DNA from 2 places in the Pseudoflavonifractor sp. An176 genome. Region 1 is predicted to be linked to the other one. Evidence: riboswitches for the same ligand, from Rfam matches in the RefSeq annotation. Region 1 holds a riboswitch; the other holds the start of a gene.
What was found. Region 1 has a riboswitch for thiamine pyrophosphate ahead of thiM (hydroxyethylthiazole kinase). Riboswitches for the same ligand answer to the same signal wherever they lie in the genome.
Positions count from the first base shown of each region.

Region 2: it holds a riboswitch for thiamine pyrophosphate, as region 1 does, so the genes downstream of both, thiW (energy coupling factor transporter S component ThiW) here and thiM (hydroxyethylthiazole kinase) in region 1, are expected to answer to the same signal.

Region 1 covers NZ_NFKO01000001.1:177,922-183,464, forward strand. The annotation lists gene B5F12_RS00845 (galactoside ABC transporter permease) at 1-815, shown strand, start outside; gene B5F12_RS00850 (cytidylate kinase family protein) at 883-1,260, opposite strand; gene B5F12_RS12240 (hypothetical protein) at 1,418-1,549, opposite strand; gene B5F12_RS00860 (TetR/AcrR family transcriptional regulator) at 1,536-2,153, opposite strand; TPP riboswitch at 2,342-2,449, shown strand; gene thiM (hydroxyethylthiazole kinase) at 2,503-3,333, shown strand; gene thiE (thiamine phosphate synthase) at 3,314-3,973, shown strand; gene B5F12_RS00875 (HAD family phosphatase) at 3,966-4,604, shown strand; gene thiD (bifunctional hydroxymethylpyrimidine kinase/phosphomethylpyrimidine kinase) at 4,606-5,400, shown strand; gene B5F12_RS00885 (hypothetical protein) at 5,466-5,543, opposite strand, start outside.
Region 2 covers NZ_NFKO01000004.1:25,953-31,495, forward strand. The annotation lists gene B5F12_RS03555 (sortase B protein-sorting domain-containing protein) at 121-381, shown strand; gene B5F12_RS03560 (BlaI/MecI/CopY family transcriptional regulator) at 606-980, shown strand; gene B5F12_RS03565 (M56 family metallopeptidase) at 983-2,452, shown strand; TPP riboswitch at 2,501-2,608, shown strand; gene thiW (energy coupling factor transporter S component ThiW) at 2,857-3,375, shown strand; gene B5F12_RS03575 (response regulator transcription factor) at 3,510-4,181, shown strand; gene B5F12_RS03580 (HAMP domain-containing sensor histidine kinase) at 4,184-5,543, shown strand, end outside.

The DNA.
Region 1 (5,543 bases):
GTACCGACCTGTCCATCGGCCGTATGGTTGGTATGGGCATGACTGCTTCCACCATCATCATGCACAAGGGTATCAATACCGGCTCTGTGTTTGGTCATACCTTTGACCTTACTGGCATCCCCGTCGTGGGTCGTGTGATTCTGGCTCTGGTGGTCTGCATCGTGCTGTGCACCATCTTCACCACCATCGCTGGCTTCTTTACCGCCAAGTTCAAGATGCACCCCTTCATCGCCACTATGGCCAACATGTTGGTTATCTTCGGTCTGGTGACCTACGGCACCAAGGGCGTGTCCTTCGGCGCCATTGAGTCCAACATCCCCAACATGATCATCCCCAAGATCGGCAAGTTCCCCACCATCATCCTGTGGGCTGTGGCCGCTGTGGTCATCGTGTGGTTCATCTGGAACAAGACCACCTTTGGCAAGAACCTGTACGCCGTGGGCGGCAACCCCGAGGCCGCTTCCGTGTCCGGTATCTCCGTGTTCGCTGTCACCCTGGGTGCCTTCGTTCTGGCTGGTATCCTCTATGGCTTCGGCTCCTGGCTGGAGTGCATCCGTATGTTCGGCTCCGGTTCCGCCTCCTACGGCCAAGGCTGGGAGATGGACGCCATCGCCGCCTGCGTGGTGGGCGGTGTGTCCTTCACCGGTGGTATCGGTAAGATTTCCGGCGTTGTGGTGGGCGTGTTCATCTTCACCGCTCTGACCTACGCCCTGACCGTTCTGGGCATCGACGCCAACCTGCAGTTCGTGTTCTCCGGCATCATCATCCTGGTGGCCGTCACTCTGGACTGCTTGAAGTACGTGCAGAAGAAGTAATTCTTCCCTCCTACTACACAAAAATCCCCATCGCACTTGGGTGCGATGGGGATTTTTTGATGCCCAATTATGTCGCTGTAGCCTTGCATCGCTGCTGATACAGGGCTGCAATCATATCCACACAGGGCTCAATGCCCAGTCTTCCGCTGTCCAGGCACAGGTCATAGTTATCTGCCTGCCCCCATTGGGTGCCTGTGTACAGCTCATAGAATTCCTTACGCTTCTGATCTTTGTCGTGGAGACGCTGTACAGGAGATTCTTCCCGTTGCCCATACACTGTAACAATGCGCTCGGCTCGCTTCTCGTCAATGGTAAGCACCGTCTCCTTGCGGATGCGGTAGAGCACCACAAAGAAATACACCATGGAAATGGCATTGGACAGCATGGTGGCCACGGCAGCGCCTGCCACGTCCATATGGAAGACCCAGGCTGGCCCAAAAGGCAAAGGCCGAAGCTTTCTTGACAGTGGACTCATCGTTCTGCCCCAGGCTTCTGGCGATCACGCTATTGGCACCGATGCCAAAGAGGTTGGCCACGGCCGTCAACAGGGTGTAGATGGGAAAGGTAATGGACAGAGCGGCGATCTGGTTGGGATCGCCAATCTACCCTATAAAAAAGGTATCCGCCAAGCTGTACAGAATCACAATAATTTGGCTGACCACGGTGGGAATGGCCAGCTTGGCCACCGCCTTCCCCACCGGCATGGTGGTAAATAGTTCGTTATTCTTCGTCATGGTTTCTCTCTCCTGCTCTGTTCTTCTCTCCTGCATCCACCTCAGCGTGGAGTCCGTCCAGGAAACACTGAATGGCAATGTCCCGGCTCTCCCCCACATCGGTGGTATCGTAGTAATAAAAATATCCCAAGTCCTCCTGGGCAATGAACCCGTGGAGGATGGCACGGAACACCCGCTGCCAGTGGGCCACCCGCTCCTGGGGCAGACCATAGCCGGAGAGCACCTCCACCGCCGTTTTCAGAAGCGGCAGAGCCAGTTCCTTGGCCTGGTCATCCTCCTGGGAGGGGATGGACATAATCAGCCGATACAGCCCCTTATTCTCCACCGCAAAGGCGTGGTAGGCCTGGGCAAACGCCCGCACCGCCTGGTCCCTCTTCTTCCCTGCCACCGCTGCCTCCTGATGGGCCACAAATTTGTCAATGGCATAGCGGAACACCTCTCGCTGGAGCTGTCGGGTATTTTGTATGTGGTTGTACAGAGACGGGGTCTTTACCCCCAGCCTGCGGGCCAACTCATGGAGGGACACGGTGGGTTGTCCCGTGTGTTCCATGCAGGCCACCGCCTCGGACACAATGACCTCTCTGGCCAATCCCTTTGCACTCATATTCATTCCTCCAAAACTAATTCCGTTAGTTATTACGAAACTAATAGCATTCGTTGTCAATCAAAACCACGCCGTTACAAGTAATTACTCCGTTTTCACCAGTATTGTCTCTACTTGCCCAGGTATTTCACAAGAAAAATTTACAGTATTTTCTCTTCTCCCCTTGCCTTTGGACCAGAGAAGCCCTATAATACCCTTTGGGGAGCTTGTACACAGGCTGAGAGGATGGTGTGACCATCGACCCGTGAACCTGATGCGGGTAATGCCGACGTAGGAAGCTTGTGGGAGATTCGTTGGGAGACAGCCTGCCAGGTCGTCTCCCATTTTTCTTTGGAAGGAAGTAGAACACATGAATCGCTTCACACAACCGCTGGGTCAGGTGCACGCCGTCGCTCCCCTGGTCCAGTGCATCACCAACTTTGTCACCGTCAACGACTGCGCCAACATCATTCTGGCCTCTGGCGCGTCCCCTTCCATGGCTCAGGACATCCGGGAGGTGGAGGAGGCCGTATGCGGAGCCCACGCCCTGGTGTGCAACATGGGGGCCATGGACTTTGTGGACTCCATGATTTTGGCCGGGCGTAAGGCCAACGAGCTGGGAAAGCCCGTGGTGCTGGACCCGGTGGCTGCCGGAGGTACTCAGCTGCGCCGGGATGAGTCCAAGCGCCTGTTGGACCAGGTGCAGTTTGCCGCCATCCGAGGCAACGCCTCGGAGATTCGCTTTTTGGCCGGCCAGCACGCCGTGGGCAGCGGTGTGGATGTGAGCGCCATGGACGCCATCACAGAGGAGAATTTGGGGGAGGCCATGGAGATGGCCGCTACCCTGGCCGCACAGCTCCACACCGTGATTGCCATCTCCGGAGTGCTGGACATTGTCTCTGATGGGAATGAGACGGTGGTACTGCGCAACGGCTGCGCCACCATGGCCCGTATCACGGGCAGCGGCTGCATGCTCACCTCCCTCATCGGGGCTTTTTGTGGCGCTCAGCCCCAGGACACCTTTGCCGCCACCGTGTCTGCCATGGCCGCCATGGGTGTGGCCGGTGAACTGGCGGAGGAACAGCGGCTGAAGAAGGGCACGGGCAACGCCACCTTCCGCACCGATCTCATCGACGGGATTTTTAACTTGGCCGAGGAACAACTACAGGAGAAGATACGCTATGAAGTTTACAAACGATGAAATTCGCAGCTCCATGCTGCTCTACGCCGTCACCGACCGCATGTGGCTCAAGCCCGACCAGACTCTGGTGGACGTGTGCCAGGAAGTATTGGAGGGCGGCGCCACCTTCTTGCAGATTCGAGAGAAGGACCTGGATGCCTCTGCCTTTGAGCAGGAGGCCCAGGCCCTCAAAGCGCTGTGTGCCCAATACCGCGTCCCCTTTGTGGTCAACGACAGCGTGGAAATCGCCCTGGACATTGACGCCGACGGCGTTCACGTGGGCCAGTCCGATATCCAGGGCCGGGATATTCGGGCCATGATTGGCCCGGACAAAATCCTGGGTATCTCCGCTGGGACCGTGCAGGAGGCGGTGGCCGCCCAACAGGCCGGGGCGGACTACATCGGTGTGGGTGCTGTGTTCAACACCAGCACCAAGCAGGATGCCACCAGCCTGTCCATGGAGCAGCTCAAAGAGATTTGCGCCTCCGTGTCCATCCCTGTGGTGGGCATTGGCGGCATCAACGCCTCCAACCTGCTGGAGCTCTCCGGCAGCGGTGTGGACGGTGTGGCGGTGGTGTCTGCCATCTTTGCCGCTCCCAATCCCGGAGCCGCCACCGCCCAACTTCTGGAGTTGTCCCGAAAGATGGTGGCCCATGGATAAAAAGTTTGCCATTTTCGACCTGGACGGCACTCTGGTGGACTCCATGTCCTACTGGAGCCAGCTGGCGGAGGAGTACCTCCACAGCCGTGGGGTGGAACAGGTCCCCAACCACATCTTAGAGGCCATCAAGCCCATGACCATGGAGGAGTCCGCCGATCTGTTCCGGCGGACCTTTGGGCTGGACATCACCTCCAACCACATGGTGGCGGAAATGGAGCATATGATGGACCAGCACTACCGCAATGATATTCCTCTGAAAGAGGGTGTTGCCGCCTATCTGGAGGGGCTGCACCAGGCGGGCACCACCATGTGTGTGGCCTCCGCCACCGCTGAACCTCTGGTGGAGCTGTGCCTGTCCCGGCTGGGGGTACGGCACTACTTCCAGTTCCTCCTGTCCTGTGAGACGGTGGGGGTGGGCAAGACCCAGCCGGACATATATCTCCAGGCCGCCCAACGCATGGGCTGCACCCCGGCCGAGACCGCCGTCTATGAGGACGCCGTCTATGCCGCCGCCACCGCCAAGAACGCCGGGTTCTATATCGTAGGCGTGTATGACCAGGATGCCAGCGCGCACTGGGAAGAGCTGCAAGGCCTGTCTGACGAGACCATTCCCAGTTTTGAGGAGGCGTAACATGAAAACCGCACTTTCCATAGCCGGCAGCGACTCCAGTGGAGGGGCCGGCATCCAGGCGGATATCAAAACCATGATGGCCAACGGCGTGTATGCCATGACCGCCATTACCGCCCTGACCGCGCAAAACACCACCGGAGTGTCCGCCATTTTGGAGGTCTCTCCAGCATTTTTGCGCCAGCAAATCGACTCTGTCTTTCAGGACATTCCCCCGGATGCGGTAAAAATCGGCATGGTCCCCTCCCCTGCTCTGGTGGAAGTCATCGCCCAGCGGCTGGAGCACTACCACGCCCAGCGAGTGGTGGTGGACCCAGTGATGGTGGCCACCAGTGGCAGCACCTTGTCCCGAGACAGCGCTGTGGGGGCCATGAAAGAGCTTCTCTTCCCTCTGGCCACTGTCATCACCCCCAACATCCCGGAGAGCGAGGCACTCACCGGACGGACCATCACCACCCAGGCGGACATGGAGCGAGCCGCCCGGGAGATGGCGGACACCTTTGGCTGCGCCGTGTTGTGCAAGGGTGGACACCACGTCCACGACGCCAGCGACCTGCTGTGTGTGGACGGCGCGTGCACCTGGTTCCACGGGTCCAGAATCCAAAACCCCAACACCCACGGCACCGGCTGCACCCTGTCCAGCGCCATTGCCTCCAATCTGGCCAAAGGCTTCTCTCTGGAGGAGTCCATCCAGCGGGCCAAGGCCTACATCTCTGGGGCTCTGTCCGCCATGTTGGACCTGGGCCATGGCTCCGGTCCCCTTCACCACGGCTACGACTTAAAAAGCGATATGATCTAAAAAACGGATGTGCCACAAAACTTACGTTTTGCGACACATCCATCCTTTTTCCATAAGCATCCTCTTCAGTTGAATACTACGATGTAATCTCTTGCGAATCGGTCAAAGGTTGCTTCGGCTTCCGAGAGGACATCATCCAGTTC
Region 2 (5,543 bases), on a different contig from region 1:
CCGGACGGATGTTCCGTCCGGGCCATGTCTTTTTTTGTGAAAAAAACTTCCAGCGCTCCCTTTCTCTGTCTCATTCTTCCACAATACGGGAATCCCAGGATTTTTCTTTTCCATGTTAAAGTGATAGAAATTCCCCAAAATCTTCCCCCGGCCCCCAGTGCCGCTCCCACCGACGCCCCCGAGACCCAGCCCACCGCTGTCCCGGAGGCCAAGCCCACCAAGGAGCCGGTGACGCCCCCTGAGACCGGGGACCAGGCCCAGCTGGGCCTGTATCTGGCCCTGGCCGCCGCGGCCGCCGGGGACGCTCCGCTTGGCCAGGGTAGGCCCGGCTGTGGAACCCACCTGGCGATCGGGCCAGCTGCCCCGTGTGGCCTGGTGTAGTGGCAGAACTAGGCGCCACAGCAAGGGTAACGGGCCGAACACCAGCTTGACGCAGGTCCAGCCTCGTACCCCAAGGGAGGTCCTTAGGGGGGAACGCCCTAAGTGGCTTTTCGTCCATTTTGGCCACTCAAAATGGACCCCCAGCGGGTAGCGTTTTCCTTGACAATTTCATTCTACAGTTGTAGAATACAGTTAGATACTACAAGTGTAGAAGGAGGGATATTATGAGCCACACCATCCGCCGCTTACCCGACACGGAGTTGGAGGTGATGCAGGCCCTGTGGGCCAGCGACACCCCCGTCCCCCGTGCCCAACTGGAAGAGCGTTTGGCCCAGACCCACCCCATGGCCACCACCACCCTTCTGACCCTGCTGTCCCGGCTGAGTGAAAAGGGCTTTGTCCGGGTGGACAAAGAGGGGCGCAAGAGCCTCTACGCCCCCCTGGTCACCCGGGAGGACTATCTGGCCGCCCAGAGCCGCAGCTTCATCCAGAAGCTGTGTGGGGGCAGCCTGTCCACCTTTGCCTCGGCGTTGTGTGACAGCGGACTGAGTAAGGAGGAACTGGAAGAGCTTCGGGAGCTTCTGAAAGAAGGTGACTGAGTATGTTCCGCATCCTCATTTTCCTGGTCCTGTCCCTGCTCATGGCAGGAACCGCCTACTCTCGCTACGATGCCCTGATGGGCAACGATGGCATCCCCGACCTGGGTAACCACCCCTCTTACCTGCCCTACTACCCCGCTATGCTGCTGCTGGTGATGGTCACGCTATGCCCAGTGCTTCTCACCCCTTTCATCGGCTTTGCCCGGGCAGCGGACATTACCTTTTCCTCCTATGGTGGGTTGTTTCTCCACGTCAGCCTGTATTATCTGGTGCTCCTGGCCCTGATGCCCCACCTCCGTGACCGCATCAGCGCCCGGACCTGCGCCATGCTGTGGGTCATCCCCAACGTGCTCTACCTCACCACCTACTCCACCCTTACCCCGCCCCGGCCCTGGCTCATCATCCCCCTGCCGGGACACGGGTGGACCCTGCTGTTGTGGGTATGGCTGGTGGGCCTGGTGGGGGTGCTGGCCTTTCACATCGTCCAGCACCTGCGCTTCCGCCGCCAGATTCTTTCCCCCGCCGTCCCCGCCACTGACCCCCTGACCCGGTATATCTGGGAGGAGGCCCTGAAGGAGGCGGGCTTCCGCAACCCCAAATACCAGCTGGTGATCTCCCCGGAGGTGAAGACCCCCCTGTCCATCGGCCTTCTGCCCCGCTGCACCCGGGTGGTGCTGCCCACCCGCTCCTACACCCGGGAGGAGCTGTACTGGGTCATTCGCCACGAGGTCATTCACCTGGCCCGTCAGGACAGCTGGAGCAAGTTTTTTCTCCTGTTCTGCACCGCCATCTGCTGGTTCAACCCCCTGATGTGGGTGGCCATGAAACGCTGCGCCCAGGACCTGGAGCTGAGCTGTGACGAGACCGTGCTCCTCTTCGCCCACCAGTCCCAGCGCAAGGAGTACGCCGCCCTGCTGCTGAACACCGCCGGGGATGCCCGGGGCTTCACCACCTGCCTGTCCGCCTCCGCCGCCACCCTGCGCCGCCGCCTGGAGCAGGTACTGGCCCCCGCCGCCCGCTCCAGCGGGGCCGTTGTGGTGGGGGTGCTCTTCTTCCTGGCGGCCATCACCTGCGGCAGCGTCACCCTGTCCTATGATACCGCCCCGGCCGCTCAGGTGCTCTACTCCGCCGGGGACACCGCCCAGTACCAGGCGGACGGCATCCACCTGAGCCCGCCCCATGCCCAGGCGGAGAACACCCCATATACCCTCACCGCCCCCCAGGCCTTCCACGACTACCTGTCCGGGCTGTCCCTGTCCCGGCTGATGGGGACCTACACCCTGCCAGAGACGGACTGCTCCTTCTTTCTGGAAGGCCCGGACAACTCCAAACTCATCGTCATCTCCCACCAGGTCATGGAGGTGACCGAGCTGGGCCATGATAGCTACCCTACCTACTACCATATTTCTCAGGAGGTAGACTGGGACTACCTCCTGAGCCTGATGGAGGCCTCCCCGCACTCATGGACTTGAAAAAAACCATTGCACTTTGGAGACATTTGGTGTATTATCACAGATGCAATCAAAACACAGGGGAGCTTGTGAGGCAAGCTGAGAGGAAGCCGTATCGCTTCGACCCTTGAACCTGATGCGGATCATGCCGCCGTAGGGAGTCATATGGAACCATTGTGACCAGGAGACATCCCCACAGGTGTCTCCTGGTTTTGTACACCTGGACAAAAGGGGGGAAAATGGGCATCCACGGTGAGTCCGTGGCGGGCTGAGGGGGAGCGCCCTGGGCCTGTATGACAGCGATGGGAAGCCGTGTTCCGGCGTGAGAGGAGACCAGCAAGTCTCGACCGACCATTTTACGTTCTTACGGAGGGCGTCGCTGTCTCATGCCGTTTCTCCCGGAACTGTTACGAGGTGTAACCAAGATGAAAAATACCAAAGTTCTCAAGCTGACCCTGGCGGGCATCCTGTGCGCGGTGGCCGTGGTGGGCAGCATCTTCTCCTTCCCCGTCTTCGGCAGCAAATGCGCCCCGGTGCAGCACATGGTCAACATCCTCTGCGCCGTGCTCCTGGGCCCCTGGTACGGGGTGGGCGTGGCCTTTGCCGCCTCTCTGCTGCGCAACCTGCTGAGCCTGGGCACCCTGCTGGCCTTCCCGGGCAGCATGTGCGGAGCGCTGCTGTGCGGGGTGGTGTACTGGAAGACCCGCCGTCTGCTCCCCACCCTGGTGGCGGAGGTGTTCGGCACCGCCATTCTCGGCGGCCTGTGCGCCTATCCCATGGCCATCCTCTTTATGGGGGCCAACGCCGCCCAGGTGGCCTTTTACGCCTACATCATCCCCTTCCTGGTGTCCACCGCCGGGGGCGCCATCCTGTCCGGGGTGATTCTCTTCTCCCTGGACAAGGCCGGGGCCCTGAAGGGCATGCAGCATAAGATTTCCGCCTGACTCCATGGTTGGAGGGCTTGCCGCTGATTGTGGCAGGCCCTCCCTTTTTGGTATCCGGGCGGAACATTTTCTGCTACAATGACACAGAGAATACACATCCCCCGGGTATCCTGAGGGGGAAAGGAGGCGGGAGCATGGAGACCCGTATTTTGATTGCCGAGGACGACCCCCGTCTGCGGGAGGTCCTGTGCGACTACTTTGCCAGCAAGGGCGTCCGCCCCATCCAGGCGGAACACGGGGCGCAGGCCCTGGAATGGGCGGAAAGCCAGGAATTTGACGCGGTTTTGCTGGACATTATGATGCCCAAGCTGGACGGGCGCAGCGTGTGCCGGGCCCTGCGGCGCACCCAGGACGTGCCCATCCTCTTCCTCACCGCCCTGTCCGACGAGGAGGACACCCTGCTGGGCTACGAGCTGGGGGCGGACGACTACATCACCAAGCCCTTCCATCTCTCGGTGGTGTACGCCAAGACCATGGCCCTCATCCGCCGCAGCCGGGGCAGTGTGCGAGCTGGGGACCGGATGGAGCTGGACGGGCTGGCCCTGTCCCTGTCCGCCCAGAAGGTGTACCTGGAGGGGCGGGACATCCCCCTCACCCCCAAGGAGTACGCCCTGCTCCACTGCCTGATGTCCCACCGGGGCCAGGTTTTGAGCCGGGAGCAGCTGCTGCGCCACGGCTGGGGCTACGACTATCAGGGGGACGACCGGGCGGTGGACACCCACATCCGCCGCCTGCGGGAGAAATTGGGCCCCTGGGCCGGGCACATCCGCACCGTCATCAAGGCGGGCTACCGATTGGAGGGGTGAACATGGCAGACACCAAAAAACGCCGTCCCCGTGCCCGGCCCACCCTCACCGGGCTTCTGTGCCTGGTGGTGCTGGTGCCCTGGCTTCTCTGCATGGGGCTGCTCACCGCAGCCGTGGCCCAGGGGGAGGGCAACGCCCTGGCCATCCGGTACAGTGACCAGGCCCGGCAGCAGGTCATCCAGTCCTCCCTGCCCTGGGGCCAGGTGGATGGGTGGGGGTGGAGCGCCCGCTACTTCCTGGGGGCCTCCGGCCTCTTCGATGCCATGGGCAACCCCCTGGGGGGCAGCTGGCAGGACTTCCTCGCCCTGGAGTATCTCACCCAGGAGGAATATGAGGCGGAGGTGGAAACCTCGGGCCGCTATGCCCGGGCCATTCTGGACCGGGCCTGTCTCACCGAGGAGGCACGGAATGACATGGAGACAGGCTATTTCGACTTGCACCCCCAGCCCCTGCGCCTGGAGGGGGTCTTGGAGGATGCCATCTTCACCCCCCGCACCATTTCCTTCTGGTCCACAAGGTCTCAGAACCCCACCTGGGTCCAAATCTACGACGATCCCACAGCCATCCACCCACAGGCGCAGACCGTCACCCTCTACGCCACCCGGTATCACGCCTGTTGCCCCCCGGAAACCTCCCCCCTCACCTACCGGGGAACCCGGTATGACAGCCTGTCCCAGCTGGTGGAGACCCTGGGGCCCGACCTGCTGAACGCTGAGGTCCCGGTGCAGCTGTGGAGCTGGCCCAACCTGCTGGTGGGCACCGCAGTCTCCACGGACCAGGGCATTCTGGTGTGCGGGGTGTGGGCGGACCTGTGGCCCCTGGTCTGGGAGCGCCTGTGGTGGGTATACCTGCTCACCCTGGGCCTGTGCGTGCTGCTCCTTGGGGGTCTTCGGCGGGTGCTGGTCCGTGAGCTTTTGGCCCCCATCCAGCAGCTGTCCCAGGCCCTGGACACCCGGCAGAAGTGGCTGCTGCTGCGCCCCAGCCAGGTGTGCCGCTGGGAAGAAGGCCACAAACTCCAAGAACAGTTCCAGGCCCACGGGGCGGAATATCGGGAGCAGAAGGACGAGATTCAGCGGCTCAACCAGGCCCTCACCTATGCCCAGGCCGCCGAGGAGCACCGCCGCACCTTCACCAGCCACTTGGCCCACGAGCTGAAAACCCCCTTGGCGGTGATTCACAGCTACGCCCAGGGGCTGCAAGAGCACATCGCCGAGGACAAGCGGGAGAAGTACCTGGCCACCATTTGCAGCGAGGCGGAGCGGATGAACGGCATGGTTCTGGAGCTTCTGGACCTGTCCCGGCTGGAGGCGGGGCGGGTAAAGCTGTGCCGGGAAAATTTCTCCCTGTCCGATCTCACCCGCT